Regions from separate parts of the Chryseobacterium sp. C-71 genome, predicted to be linked through region 1. Evidence: riboswitches for the same ligand, from Rfam matches in the RefSeq annotation. Region 1 holds a riboswitch; the other holds the start of a gene.
What was found. A riboswitch is a leader RNA that binds a small molecule or an ion and turns the genes downstream of it on or off. The one in region 1 is predicted to bind thiamine pyrophosphate.

Region 1 (7,489 bases):
GGTTTCCAGAAACCGATTCCGTATTTATCACAAACAGAACCCAAGAAGTTGAAAACTTCAGAGTTCTTGTTGATTCCTTCCTGTAAATCTGATTCTGCACCCACTCTTGCCTGAATCAGGTGATCTGCATGAGCGGTCGACGGAACAGCCACTTTAGCTTTTCCTGCCTGCATAAATTGTAAAAGAGCCATCTGAGCTGTTGCATCCTGCATGGCAACTCTGTCCGGAGCGAAATCCACGTAAGAATTTCCTCTTTCATGTTCTTTTGTTGCGTTTCCTTCCCACAGGTGTGTGTAAAGAATTTTTTCTGAAAGTGTCAACGGTTTTCCTGTGATCTGTCTTGCTGCTGCAATACGTTCAGGATAACGCTCATACACTTTTTTGATCATGTCAATGTCGAAAGTCATATCTTAATTTAATTTTTCTGTTTTCAATAAATCTTCTGTTATTTAAATTTAATAAATCTTCTTTTTAAAACATAATGTTTAATTTTTAAGCAAAGTGCACAAATATTTTCCTGGCTACTAAATGTTTTTAAAGTTCGCAAAGGCGTAAACTCAGCAAAGTATTCAAAGGTTCAGCAATCAGATTAAATTTATTTCAGAAAATTATATTCGTATGTGATTCATCAAATACTGTTCCTCCATCTATAATAAGAGATAAATATGATGAATGACTGAGATTATTTCTAACTATCAAGTTAAGAAAAAATAAAATTTCGGTTATTGATTTAAGATAAAATAAATAAGATGAGGCTTAAATGGAAACGTTCTAAACAAAAAATGGAAGATTTCTTTTTGAAGTCTTCCATTTATATTTAAAAAGCCTTTTGACTTTTATTTAAAAATCAATTAATGACCAACGGTAACCAATTCCTTGATAGATGGTATAAAAGTAGTCAAGTCAATACCTTCAACTGCTGCTTTGTATTCTTTAATGCTTGGAATTCTTCCAATAATGGCAGACAATACAACCACTGGTGTAGAAGCCAATAAAGATTCTCCTTTCTTACGTTCAGAATCTTCAACCACTCTTCCCTGGAAAAGTCTGGTAGATGTTGCCAAAACGGTATCTCCTTTTTCGGCTTTTTCCTGGTTACCCATGCAAAGGTTACATCCTGGACGCTCAAGATACATCATGTTTTTATACTCAACACGTGCTGCACCTTTTGGAGCATTGTCGTCAAATTCAAAACCTGAATATTTCTCTAATAATTCCCAATCACCTTCAGCTTTTAATTCATCGATGATGTTATAAGTTGGAGCTGCAACAACAAGTGGTGCAAGGAACTCAACTTTACCATCTCTTTTTTCGATGTTTCTTAGCATTTGAGAAACAATTTTTAAATCGCCTTTGTGAACCATACAAGATCCTACAAAACCAAGGTCTACTTTTTTGTCACCTCCATAATAAGTCAAATCTCTGATGGTGTCGTGAGTATATCTTTTAGAAACATCTTCGTTATTTACATCTGGGTCAGCAATCATTGGCTCAACAATAATGTCAAGATCAACAACTACTTCTGCATAATAACTAGCATTTGAATCCGGAGTTAACGCTGGTTTTTCACCTGACTTAATTTCTGTAATTCTTTTGTTTGCTTTGTTGATTAATCCCTGAAGAACCTGATTGTGATTATCCATTCCTTTGTCGATCATGATCTGGATTCTACTTTTTGCAATTTCCAATGATTCGATCAAAGTGTCGTCTTCAGAAATACAGATTGAAGCTTTTGCTTTCATTTCTGCAGTCCAGTCTGTAAATGTAAATGCCTGATCAGCAGGAAGTGTTCCGATGTGAACCTCGATAATTCTACCCTGGAATACGTTTTCTCCTCCGAACTGCTGTAACATTTGCAATTGAGTCGCATGTACTACATCACGGAAATCCATGTGATGTTTCATGTCACCTTTGAAAGTTACTTTCACAGATTCCGGAATCGGCATCGATGCTTCACCAGTCGCTAATGCCAAAGCAACAGTTCCTGAGTCAGCTCCAAAAGCTACACCTTTAGACATTCTTGTGTGAGAGTCACCTCCGATGATGATTGCCCATTCGTCAATCGTAATATCATTCAAAACTTTATGAATAACGTCTGTCATCGCATGATATTCACCTTTCGGATCTCTTGCAGTGATCAAACCGAAATCATTCATAAATTTCATCAATCTAGGAATGTTTGCCTGCGCTTTTTTGTCCCAAACTGATGCTGTATGACATCCAGATTGGTAAGCACCGTCAACAATTGGAGAAATTACTGTTGCTGCCATAGATTCCAATTCCTGTGCAGTCATCAAACCGGTTGTATCTTGTGAGCCAACTATATTTACTTCAACACGAACGTCTGAACCTGCGTGTAAAACTTTGCCCGGAGCTAAACCAACAGCATTTTTGTTAAATATTTTTTCAACAGCAGTAAGACCGACTCCTTCTTTAGTAATTTCTTTTGAGGGAGCATAAACTGTAGGAATTTCAATTCCTAAAATACCTGAAGCCCAAGTTTGTAATTTTTTACCAAAGACAATTGCGTAAGATCCGCCAGCTTTGATAAATTCCATCTTTTGCGGCGTGAATGACTTAGAAATATCTTTCAATTCCTGGTCGCCATTGTATAATTTTTTAGTCTTTGTGTTAATCGTAAGAACAGTTCCTGTAGCTACAGAATAAACTTCCTCAAGAATTGGTTCGTTGTTTTCATTACGGATAATATTACCTTCTGCATCTAGTTTTTTTACCCAGTTTTGTAGATCGATTCCAATTCCACCAGTCACGTCAACTGTCGTCAGGAAAATTGGAGAAATACCATTTGTTCCACCAACAATTGGTGCAAAATTCACAAATGGAATATAAGGACTAGCCTGTTTACCAGTCCAAAGTGCCACGTTGTTTACACCAGACATTCTTGATGAACCAACTCCCATCGTTCCTTTTTCAGCAATCAACATCACGCTTTTGTCAGGATGTTGTGCCTGCAAAGCTTTAATTTCTTCTTGAGCTTGTGGAGTCATCATGCACTTTCCGTGAAGTTCACGGTCTGATCTTGAGTGCGCCTGATTTCCAGGTGATAATAAATCTGTCGAGATATCACCTTCACCAGCAATATAGGTAACTACTTTGATTTCTTCAGGAGCTTCTGGTAGTTTTGTGAAGAATTCAGCCTGTGCATAGCTTTCAATAAGTTCTTTTGCAATTTCGTTACCGTTATGGAATGCTTCTTTTAAACGATCTGTGTCAGCTTCGTAAAGGAAAACCTGAGTTTTTAGAACGTTTGCAGCTTCTTTAGCAATATTAGCATCGTTACCTAAAGCTAAATCCAACAATACTTTGATTGAAGGACCACCTTTCATGTGAGATAATAACTCGAATGCAAAAGCAGGAGTTATTTCTTCTAATACGGATTCACCTAAAATGATTTCTTTTAAAAACTGAGCTTTCACAACAGCAGCAGGTGTTGTACCCGGTAAACTGTTGTAGATAAAGAATTTCAGAGAATCTGCTCTGTATTCGTTATTGGTATCTTTAATTTGTGAAATGATTGCGCTTAAAAGTTCGGCACCATCAATTGGTTTTGGGTGAAGACCCTGAGTTTTTCTTTCTTCAATCTCTTGGATGTAATCCTGATAAATATTCATAAATAGAAGTTCTTTTTAAAAAATTAAAGGTAGATATTGAATAGTTGCCATCTGAAAGTACAGAAGCAAGCTGTATGATCTACACCATTTCTAAAAATGAGAGATAATAATCTGTCCCAATGGGTAAATAGTAAAAGGACTTTCTCTGAAAATGTAAGTGGTTTACCTGCAATCTGTCTCGCCGCAAAAACTCTTTTCGGATAAAACGTTTGGGTGGCTTTTGATGTGTTGCAATCAAATGTTGTGGCTTAAAAACGTTTTAATATTATCAAACATTTAAAAATGTTCCCAAAAATACGGAATTTTAATATTTTTTTTGGTCTAAATTATTTAGATTCTGTATAAATATGTGTTTTATATTTTCTATTTTTGGCAGATATTTTGAACACAAACAATCATGAAGAAAATTTTCAATGTTATTTTTATTCTTTTATCAATGAGTTTCGTTGCTCAGTCTAAGGTTTTGAAAAGTAATAAGTTAGTTGTTAAGAAGAATCCGGTAAAACAGATTGTTAAGAAAAAACCTGAAAGTAATTTGGTGGTTATTAATGAAAATGTTCCTTTATTAATTCCGCAAAAATTAAATGGTAATTTTGGATATGTCAATCAAAAAGGTAAATTCGTAGTGACTCCCGAGTACCACATTGCCATGTTTTTTGCTGAAGATTGCAATCTTTTAAATTCACCAAATCCTAAAGCCAAGAAGTTTGGCACGTCTAATTTTGCGACAGTTGAAAAGAACGGTATTTCATACAGAATCAATCAGGCCGGAAAAAGATTATACCAATTTAAAAATGCAGATTTGGGAAAGTGTCAGACTGAATTTAAAAAACAACTTTTTCATGCTTATATTTTAAATGGCTCGTATGGAATTATAGAAGATTCTAAGTTTAGTAACCCATCTGACCGCTCGCATTTTAAAATTTATCCAAAATATGAATATTTACATATTTTAGAAGGTGATGATTTGTCAAATCCTATGATTGTGGCTTCGCATAAGGATAAATTTGGCATCATCGATGTCAACAACAATATTATCATTCCATTTGAATATGCTGATATCAAAAGAAACTATAGCTGGAAATTGGGGAAAATGTTTGAAGTGACTAAAGATGATATCAACTATTACTATATTGATTCCAATAACAAATCCTATTAAATTTGTAACATCATCAAATTTTTGTAATTTTGCGCTGAAATTAAAGGGGTGCTCCAATGGGGGCTGAGATTATACCCAATGAACCTGGAACGGGTAATGCTGTTTAGGGATGTTGTATCATAATATCTTATCGATCCCCTTTTATTCCATTAAATTTTAAAAATTTATAAGAATGAAAGGATTTATTTTTTTAGGACTTACCGCAAGTTCTATGGGTTTTGCACAAACTCAGAATACAGATTCTCTGAAAGTCAGAGAAATCGAAGCTGTCAACTTTACCAAAAGATTGCCGGTTGCCAAGGAAATCATCAATGTACAGAAGGATTTGGATGGCAGAAACCTTGGGCAGGATTTACCAATTCTCTTAAAAAATCAAACCTCAATTATCTCAACTTCCGATGCTGGAAATGGCGTTGGATACACGGGTTTTAGAATTCGTGGGGTTGCAGGAAGAGGAATTAACGTGATGATGAATGGTGTTCCGTTCAACGATTCTGAAAGTCAGGGAACTTTCTTTGTCAACGTTCCGGATCTTACGAGCTCAGCGTCTCAGATTGTGATACAAAGAGGTGTGGGAACTTCCAACAACGGAGTTTCGGCTTTCGGGGCAAGTATCAATGTGATTTCTAAAGAGCCTGAAGAAAAGTTTTATTTTAAAACAGATGACAGCTACGGTTTATTTAATACATACAAATATTCTGCTGAGGTAGGTTCTGGTAAATTCTGGAAAGACCGTCTTTCTGTGATGGGAAGATATTCTCACATTCATTCTGACGGTTATATCGACCGAGCTTTTTCAGATTTAAATTCTTACAATTTTACTGCTTTATTTGAAGAAGGAAAAACGAAGCTTCGTCTGATGGCATTTGGTGGAAAAGAAAAAACCTATCAGGCCTGGAACGGAGTCGACAGGAAAACATGGGAAACCAATCCTAAATACAATATTTCAGGTGCAATCTATGATGCAAACTGGGAAAATGTAGTCGGATTTTATGATAACGAAACTGATAATTACAGACAAAATCATTATCAATTACTTTGGGAGCAAGGTTTGAATGAAAGATGGAGTTTAGAAACCACTTTGCACTACACTAAAGGAAGAGGGTATTACGAAAATTATAAACAGGGAGATCCTTATGCAAGATATGCCCTGCCTGATTTCAATGGTGACGAGTATTCTGATTTTATCAGAAAAAAATGGCTGAATAATGATTTCTACGGTATTGTTTCAACACTATACGGAAAGTTTGATAATCTTGATCTGAATTTCGGCGTTGTCGGAAATCAGTATTACGGAAGACATTATGGAAATGTAACAGATGTTTTTGTTCCGCAGATTCAGGAGCATGAATATTACAGAAACCGTTCTGTGAAAAATGAAGTGGCGGGTTTTGCTAAAGCCTTGGTTAAAGTAAATGATTTCGAATTCTTCGGAGATCTACAATTAAGAAACATCGATTATGATACGAAAATCTTAATGGCAGGCGATGACGAAGGGGCAGATTTAAATAAAAACTGGCTATTTTTTAATCCAAAAGCTGGTGTCAATTATAAATTAGGTAACGGAAAAGTATTCGTTTCTTATGCTCATGCGCAACGAGAACCGAATCGTGATGATTTGATTGCAAACAATGATGTAAAATCAGAAAAGCTACATGATTTTGAAGCGGGTTTTGAGAAGCAGTTCGGGAAAGTCGCTTTCACAGCCAATCTATATTATATGTATTACCTGAATCAGTTGGTTTTAAACGGACAGATCAGCAATATCGGAGAATTCATCAGAACCAATTCAGGGAAAAGTTTCAGAAGAGGTATTGAAGTCGGTGCTTTGGCTAAACTTTCAAAGCAATGGGAAGTTTCTGGAAATGTAAGTTTGAGCCAAAACAGAAATCTTGATTTCAGAATTGAAAACGAAACAGGAATTAATCAATTAGGAAACACGGAAATATCTTTCTCACCCAATGTAATTGCCAATTTAGGTTTGAGATTTAATCCTACCCATAATTTGCAGTTTGCTTTGATGAATCAATATGTTGGGAATCAGTATTTAGATAATACAGAAACCCAGGATTTGCAGTTGAAAGATTATTTTCTGACAGATTTTAATGCTCAGTATCAATTTAAAATTGCAAAACATGATGTTGCTTTAAAATTGTTGGTCAATAATATTTTTAATCAGAAATATGTCAACAACGGTTATGTTTATGACGGACCCATATATTTTTCTCAGGCAGGAACCAACTTTATGTTTGGCGTTAGTTGGAAAATTCAGTAATTAATTATACACCATTTCATATTATTATATTTCAATAAAGTTCAGATTAATTTTTTTAAAGACTGCTTCGGCAGTCTTTTTTGTTTTCAATTAAATGACAAAAAGCTATTCCCACAGATTTCATAGATTTTCACAGATCAAGCGGTTGAGGTATGACAAATTTTAAGTTTGTTCGAAAAAAAAATCTGTGTTGATCTATGTAATCCGTGGGAAGCATTCCATCGTTTATATTGCAAACAAATCTCTGAAAAAGTCACGAAAAAGTTATAAATTTGCCGTCAAATGAATATTTCAGCTTACATTTTAGACTATTTGAAACAATTTGGAACGGTCACCGTTCCGAAGTTTGGTGTATTTTCTCTGGAAAATTCTAAAGCAGTCCTCAATTCAGAAAACGGAAGCATCCTCCCTCCCTCTACCAAA
Region 2 (7,489 bases), 1.4 Mb from region 1:
TTTTATCTCTCCAGAGTCAATCATTTGAAGTGCTTTTTCAATATCAATTTCCAAAACTTCGATGTCTTCACCTTCTTCTTCAAGACCGCCGCCGTTTGTAATTTTCATATCACTTGAATATTCCGCGATGAAAAAATGCAGAATTTCTGTGACAGATCCGGGTGACATATACGCTTCAAAAACTTTTTCTACTTTTGATATTTTGTAGCCGGTTTCTTCTTCAGTTTCCCTTTTGATACAATCTTCGGGATGGTCATTATCCAATAAACCTGCACAAGCTTCAATCAACATTCCGTCAGTATTTCCGTTGATGTAGGTTGGCATGCGAAATTGCTTGGTCAAAATTACATTTTTTGTACTTGTGTTGTACAATAAAATGACTGCTCCATTTCCTCTGTCATAGGCTTCTCTGCTTTGGGTTTCGGTGGTTCCGTCTTTTTTTAGAATATTGAATGTGATTTTTTTTAAAGTGTACCAGTTATCTGAAAGAATTTCAGTCTTTTCAATATGAACGTTTGTATTTTGCATAGATTTTACAATCTTTTTTATATATTTTATTTAAATTAATTTTTCCTGAATAGATCCTCCAAAGCATTTTTCAGGTTCGGAAATTTAAATTGAAAACCTGAATTCTGAAGCTTTTCCGAAGATGTTCTTGAGCCTTCAAGCAGTGCAACAGACAGTTCGCCAAACATTAGCTTCATCACAAATCCCGGAATATTAGGCATAAATAGGGGTTTGTCTAAAACTTCCGCAATTTCTTTTGTTAAATTTTCATTATCAGTATGTTGTGGTGCTGATGCATTGTAAGCACCTTTTATATTTTCGTTTTTCACGGCGTATTCAAAAACGGAAGAAAGATCATCGATATGAATCCACGGAATGTACTGTCTTCCTGTTCCGATCGGCGACCCGATACCAAGTTTTACCGGAGCAGCCATTTTTTTCAAAGCACCCTCCTTTTCAGAAAGAACGATGGCGATTCGAACTTTTACCACTCTTTCGGCAACACCTTTTTCTAAAAACTCGTCCGCAGCTTTTTCCCAAAGAATAACGACTTCACTAAGGAAATCATTTCCTTTTTCGTCTTCTTCCTTAAAAATTTTCTCAGAAGTAATCGCTCCGTAAATACCAACGGCAGATGCTGAAATGAAAGATTTCAGTTGAATGTTTTTCTTTTGTAAAGTTTTTAAAATCAGTTGTGCAGAGTCTACACGGCTGGAAATAATTTCTTTCTTACGCTCATCAGTCCATCTTTTTTCTGAAATATTGGCTCCTGCTAAATGGATAACGTGACTGATGTTTTCAAAGGCTTTTTCGTCGATCGTTCCGTTTTTAATATTCCACTCAAAGTCATTTTCATGCTTTTTGGTTCGGGTTAAAAACCGAACAGTGTATTCATTTTCAAGTTTTTTAGCTAAAACTTTTGCGACAGATCCGCCGGCTCCGGTAATTAATACGACTTCTTTCATGTATTGATTTTGGGATTCTTTTAATTCTTAACAATTAAAATATAATCATCATCTAAAAGTTTATAGCCTTGGTCGTAAATAAACTTATATTCAGAACCATTTTTGTAAACTTTAATTTGTGTAAAATAATTAAAATCAAATCCTAAGCCACTCAATTTAGATTGGGCAATTTTAGTTTTACCTTCCAGATTGATATCGCTCAGAATACGGTAATTTCGGCGGAGTTTATTATTCACATTCCGCATCAGATTACTCGAATCTTTATTTTGTTTGTTGTTGTAAGCATTTCTACAGGCGTCATTGCAGAATTTTTTATCTGATCTTCCAATGATTTTTTCGCCACATTCAAGGCATTCCATAGCAATTAATTTTTCAATGGGTGTTTGTGTTTTTTATGTAAAAGTCTTTTCCATTTCGTACTCGTCGGATAGCTTCTGTTTTTAGTAATATTATTAAAAAATAAAGCAACTAAAAGCAAAATAATACAACCCGACAAAACTGGAGAAAGTACGTACCAATATCCTAAATCTGCAATTTTCCCGGGAGAAGTCACGGCAATCAAAGCTGTTGCTCCGCCTGGCGGATGAAGCGTTTTGGTGTACTGCATCAAAACAATTGAAAATGCCACTGCCAAAGGTGCAGAAAGCCATAAGATATTAGGAACAAACTGATAAACAGTGACACCTACCAATGCTGAAATCACATGACCGCCGACAAGATTTCTCGGTTGTGCCAACGGACTTTGAATAGCTCCGTAAATCAATACACTTGATGCGCCGAACGAACCAATTAAGAAAACATTTTCCTGTTCCAATAAATACTGTGACTGCAGAAAAGCGATAATTCCGATTCCGAAAAATGCGCCGAGAAATGACCAAAAATGTTCTTTATAATCAACGAGAGTTTCTTTATAGATTACATATTTTGATACACGGTAGGTTCTTCTGAGCGTCTTCTTCACAGTTTCTGATATTAAAATTTAAAGATACAAAATATCCGTTTACAAACGGCTGTGGAATTTCATTTGCTAAATAAATTCAGCTTTAATTTTTTATTCTCAGAAAAAAGTTTCAATTTTGCCTCATCAATGGGGTGCTGCACGATTGCGGCTGAGATGATACCCAGGAATCTTCCACACCTGATCCGGATAATGCCGGCGTAGGGAATTTGATTTTATCATCTCATCATTTAATTTATAAAAGTTAATTTGATGCAGGAAATTTTACTAAAGACAACCTGGCCGGAATGGCTTGGGGTCTTCTTTTCAATTTTTCAGGTTTTATTGGCCCGAAAAAACAATTCAAACAATTATCTTTTTGGTATTGCCGGAATTTCACTTTCGCTGTATGTAATGTTTTTCGCAAAACTCTATGCGGAATTTACCTTAAATCTTTACTATCTGATGATGAGCATTTACGGCTGGTTGTACTGGAAATTCGGAAAGCAACAATCTGAAACAGTGATTTCAGAAACAACCAATCAGGAAAAACTAATCACCGCTGGAATTGTGTTTGGAACTTTCAGTTTGTTCTGGTTTTTTCTTACGCATTACACCGATTCCGACGTTCCGATTTGGGATTCATTGGTCAGTGCTTTTGCATGGGCAGGAATGTGGCTGATGGCGAGAAGAAAAATCGAAAACTGGATTTTGCTCAATGTCAGCAATATCATCGCAATTCCGTTGTTGATTCACAAAGATTTGTATTTGTATGCGATTTTGACGGCTTTCTTATTCATTGTTGCTATTTCAGGATATTTAGAGTGGCGAAAAATTATTAAAAAAAGAGAAAATGCTTTCGCATAAAGAGATCAGAAATGAAATGTTGGCGGCGTCTGTGGTTTCTCCAGGAATAATGAACGTTATTCATGAGCAGCGTTTGCTTCAGATTTGGGTTCCAAAAAAATATGGCGGATTAGGTTTTCGGTTAAAAGATGGTCTGTCGGTATTATTCGATTGGTCAAAAATTGATGGAAGCTTAGGCTGGATGCTCACTTTATGTTCGGGAGCCAATTTTTTTTCTAGAAATTTAAAACCAAATATTGCTTCAACACTTTTCGCTAACCCAAAAACCTGTTTCGGAGGAAGCGGAATGATTGGCGGAACAGCAGAAAAACAAATCGACGGAACATTCATCATCAACGGACTTTGGCATTTTGCAACGGGAGCGCCACACCTAAGTCATTTTACTTTAAATGCTCAATTAACTGAAAACGGAAATCCTTTGTTGGATGAATCGGGTTCTGAAATCATTCTGTCATTTGTGATTTCTAAAGATCAGGCAGAAATTATTCCCAACTGGAAATCGATGGGCATGAAAGCTACCGGAACGTATTCCTTTAAAGTTAATGATGCAAAAGTTTCTGAAGATTACAGTTTTATTTACGATGAATTTTTTACCGATGATGTTTTAGACAAAATTCCATTTAGGATTTTTGCAGATTTGACTTTACTCGTCAATTATCTTGGGATGGCAGCGCATTTTTCGGAGGAAGCAATTAAAATTCGGCCAAATCTTGACTTGAAATTATTTAATAAAATGATCAATGACAATTTGGAAAAAGCATTTCAATTTGCCGATGAAATTGAAAATTTACTGAATGATTTTAAATTAATAAGTTCTGATAAACAAACAGGGATTCATGGCTTTTCTACAGATTTAGTAAAGAAATTATCGCATCAGATTTTGGAAATTTATTTTCAGTTAGGACTTCGGGCAACGCATACAGATTCTGAAGTTTATCAGATTTTTTGTGATTATTTTACGGCGACGCAGCATTCGAATTTTAGGAGGGAGTTTGGGGAACCAAAATTCAAGATTTCACATCGTAGCTAATGCTTTTCATTTCAATTACAAACCCGTATTTTGTCAATACAATATAAACTGTAGTCATTATAAATCATCATAATTTTTTTCAACTTTATCAATGTTTTTTTTGATAAAATGAAAAATTTTTGTTTCATCTTTTAATTGACTTTTATTCCATATTATCATTTCTTTCATACTATCTAATTTTTTTAAGTTTATATTACATATCAAAATAAAATATAGCTTTATTCTTAAATTACGCCTTTTGTTTAAAAATTTATATCTGTCTAGAACACCAAAATTAGTTTCATATTTCATGTAAACTATAATGAAATATAGGATAGGTGTAAAAATTAAAGTTAAAAATGGAGATATAAGAAATGTTTTAAAATTTCCATAGTTGAAGTACTTATTGAAATCATTGATAATGTTATAAAAAGTAAATCCTAAAATGAAAAACCCGAAGAGTGCGAGAATAAACTCTAAAAGTTTTGTTACTGTCTTATATTTAGGACTTGATTGGTTTTTATATGATGAAATTTGAAATATAATAGATAAAAAGAAAATTAGTGGAACTAAAATCAATTCTGTGATTAAACTAAATGACTCTAAATTAATTACATATTCTAAAAACGTAGTTATTGTTAAAGCTTCTAAAATAATTTTAATAAAGTCAATTAATCTATTTAATTCGTTTAGTTTATAAAATAAAACAATACCAGTTGTTACAATCCAAAAGATCAATTCTTTATAATAAGAAATTTCCCAAATATTTAGTTTGGTTAAGTATATAATTATAAAACCGAAGTAGAGAGATACGAAAATATATAAGACAATTAAGTATTTATTTAATAGAAGTGCAAAAAAATGTTTTACACTTTTTAAATCATTAAATATTAAAAAAAGAACAGATACAGATGACCAAAAAATAATTGATAAGTCTCGATTACTAAGTGAATTTATCAGTTCGTTCATTATTTATTGTAGCTAACTCTCAAATATACGAATTAATCAGAATTTTTTTAAAATACATTTTATTTATCTTTTGCCTTCTAATAAAGGTTTTAAGCGATTTTGATATAGTAATATGCGTTTTCAAACGACTACAAACGAATTTAAATAATTTTAAACCGAATAAATTTTGAAACCTGATGAATCTTTGCAACAGAGATTTGAGAAAACAGTGAACGTCTCTTATCTGAATATTAATTTTAAAAATACAAAGTTATGTCACTAAGAAACAAAGTAACCCTAATTGGTCACACAGGAAAAGAAGTAGAAATGATGTCTTTCGACAACGGAACTCTTAGAGCTACCGTATCATTGGCAACCAACGATCATTACACCAACGCAAAAGGGGAGAAAGTAGAGGAAACACAATGGCACAGTTTGGTAGCTTTCGGGAAGACCGCCGAGATATTTCAAAAATATGTTCCGAAAGGAAAAGAAATCGCCGTTGAAGGAAAGATCAACTACAGATCGTATGATGATAAAGACGGCGTGAAAAGATATATTACCGAGATCAGAGTAGATGAACTTTTACTTTTAAGCGGAAAATAAATGTTGAATTCTAAAATCACGAATGATGCAAATAAAAGTTTTAAAAGTAAGAATTGCTGATGAATTCTTGCTTCAGGATCAAAAAATGATTGATGATTTTCTGAACAATCACGAGATCATAAAAGTGGAAACGGCTTTTGTTCATGATGAAAGTTTCTGGTCTGTTGTTTTATATTTTAACGAATATAAAGATGTAGTAACCAAAAATATTGTTAAAGATTCAAAAACGGCAAAATATTCTGCTGAAGACGAAATGCTGAGTCCGGATGAAATAGTAATCTTAGATGCCCTGAAAATCTGGCGCTCTGAAAAAGCAAGAGAACAGAACCTTCCTTCTTATTTTATAGCCACCAACAAAGAACTCATTTCTGTAGCAAAATACAAGCCTGCTAAAAAAGAGGAACTGCTTGATATCAAAGGTTTCGGAAAGCATAAAATCGAAAACTATGGCGAAGAGATTTTGGAAATTCTGGAAAGTGTCTAAAATAAAAACAAATGATTAAATGAAAGGTCGCAGAAATATAATCTCCGGCTTTTTATTGATTTAAAAGTCCTTTCAATTCCTTATTTTTGCATCTCAAATCATTTATCAATCATCATAATGAAGCCAAGCTTAGCAAAAGGAACGAGAGATTTTACATCACTGGAAGTTTCAAGAAGAAAATACATCATCAATATATTACAGAAGAATTTCGAATTATTCGGATTTCAGCCTTTGGAAACTCCAAGTTTTGAGAATCTTTCCACTTTGACAGGGAAATATGGAGAAGAAGGAGATCGTTTGATTTTTAAGATTTTAAATTCAAGCATCAATGAAGCTAAAGATGAGAAAAAAACTCAGATGTTGAATGATTTTCAAAAAGCTTTAGATAAACCTTTCAGTGCTGAAAGCCTTACCGACAAAGCACTTCGTTACGATTTAACAGTTCCTTTCGCAAGATTTGTAGCGATGAATCACGGGAAACTAACCTTCCCGTACAAACGTTACCAGATTCAGCCAGTTTGGAGAGCAGATCGTCCACAAAAAGGGAGATTCAGAGAGTTTTATCAGTGTGATGCCGATGTTGTAGGAAGTGAAAGCCTTTGGCAGGAAATTGATTTGGTGCAATTGTATTTAAAATCATTTGCTGAATTAAAAGTTTCTGTAACCATTCACATCAACAACCGAAAAATTCTTTCAGGCTTGGCAGAATACGCCGGAATTACAGACAAATTGATTGATTTCACCGTTGCATTAGATAAGCTTGATAAAATCGGGAAGGATGGAGTAGTAAAGGAACTTCTAGAAAGAAATATTTCTCAGGAATCGATTGATAAATTAGATTTCCTTTTCACTCAATCGAATGATGCTTTAGAAAACCTTCTTCAGTTAAAAGAAAAATTTGTCGGAAACGAAATAGGTTTGAAAGGTGTTGAGGAATTAGAATTTGTTATCACGCAGTCTCTAAATTTAGGGATAGATATTCAGAATTTAGTTTTCGATATTACTTTAGCGCGTGGATTAGATTATTACACCGGAGCAATTTTCGAAGTGAAAGCCGACGAAGCTCAGATGGGTTCTATCGGCGGCGGCGGAAGATATGATAATCTGACTGAAGTTTTCGGAGTGAAAAATGTTCCAGGAATTGGTATTTCTTTCGGTTTAGACAG

Region 2: it holds a riboswitch for thiamine pyrophosphate, as region 1 does, so the genes downstream of both, pnuC (nicotinamide riboside transporter PnuC) here and LNP04_RS09810 (TonB-dependent receptor) in region 1, are expected to answer to the same signal.

What each region holds. Positions count from the first base shown of each region.
Region 1 covers NZ_CP087131.1:2,149,507-2,156,995, reverse strand. The annotation lists gene LNP04_RS09825 (aconitate hydratase) at 1-407, opposite strand, end outside; gene LNP04_RS09820 (bifunctional aconitate hydratase 2/2-methylisocitrate dehydratase) at 852-3,632, opposite strand; gene LNP04_RS09815 (WG repeat-containing protein) at 4,030-4,791, shown strand; TPP riboswitch at 4,826-4,919, shown strand; gene LNP04_RS09810 (TonB-dependent receptor) at 4,964-7,066, shown strand; gene LNP04_RS09805 (hypothetical protein) at 7,349-7,489, shown strand, end outside.
Region 2 covers NZ_CP087131.1:749,097-756,585, reverse strand. The annotation lists gene nudK (GDP-mannose pyrophosphatase NudK) at 1-528, opposite strand, end outside; gene LNP04_RS03390 (TIGR01777 family oxidoreductase) at 564-1,472, opposite strand; gene LNP04_RS03385 (hypothetical protein) at 1,493-1,831, opposite strand; gene LNP04_RS03380 (HPP family protein) at 1,837-2,433, opposite strand; TPP riboswitch at 2,551-2,656, shown strand; gene pnuC (nicotinamide riboside transporter PnuC) at 2,680-3,276, shown strand; gene LNP04_RS03370 (hypothetical protein) at 3,263-4,306, shown strand; gene LNP04_RS03365 (hypothetical protein) at 4,364-5,254, opposite strand; gene LNP04_RS03360 (single-stranded DNA-binding protein) at 5,507-5,839, shown strand; gene LNP04_RS03355 (HRDC domain-containing protein) at 5,862-6,323, shown strand; gene hisS (histidine--tRNA ligase) at 6,441-7,489, shown strand, end outside.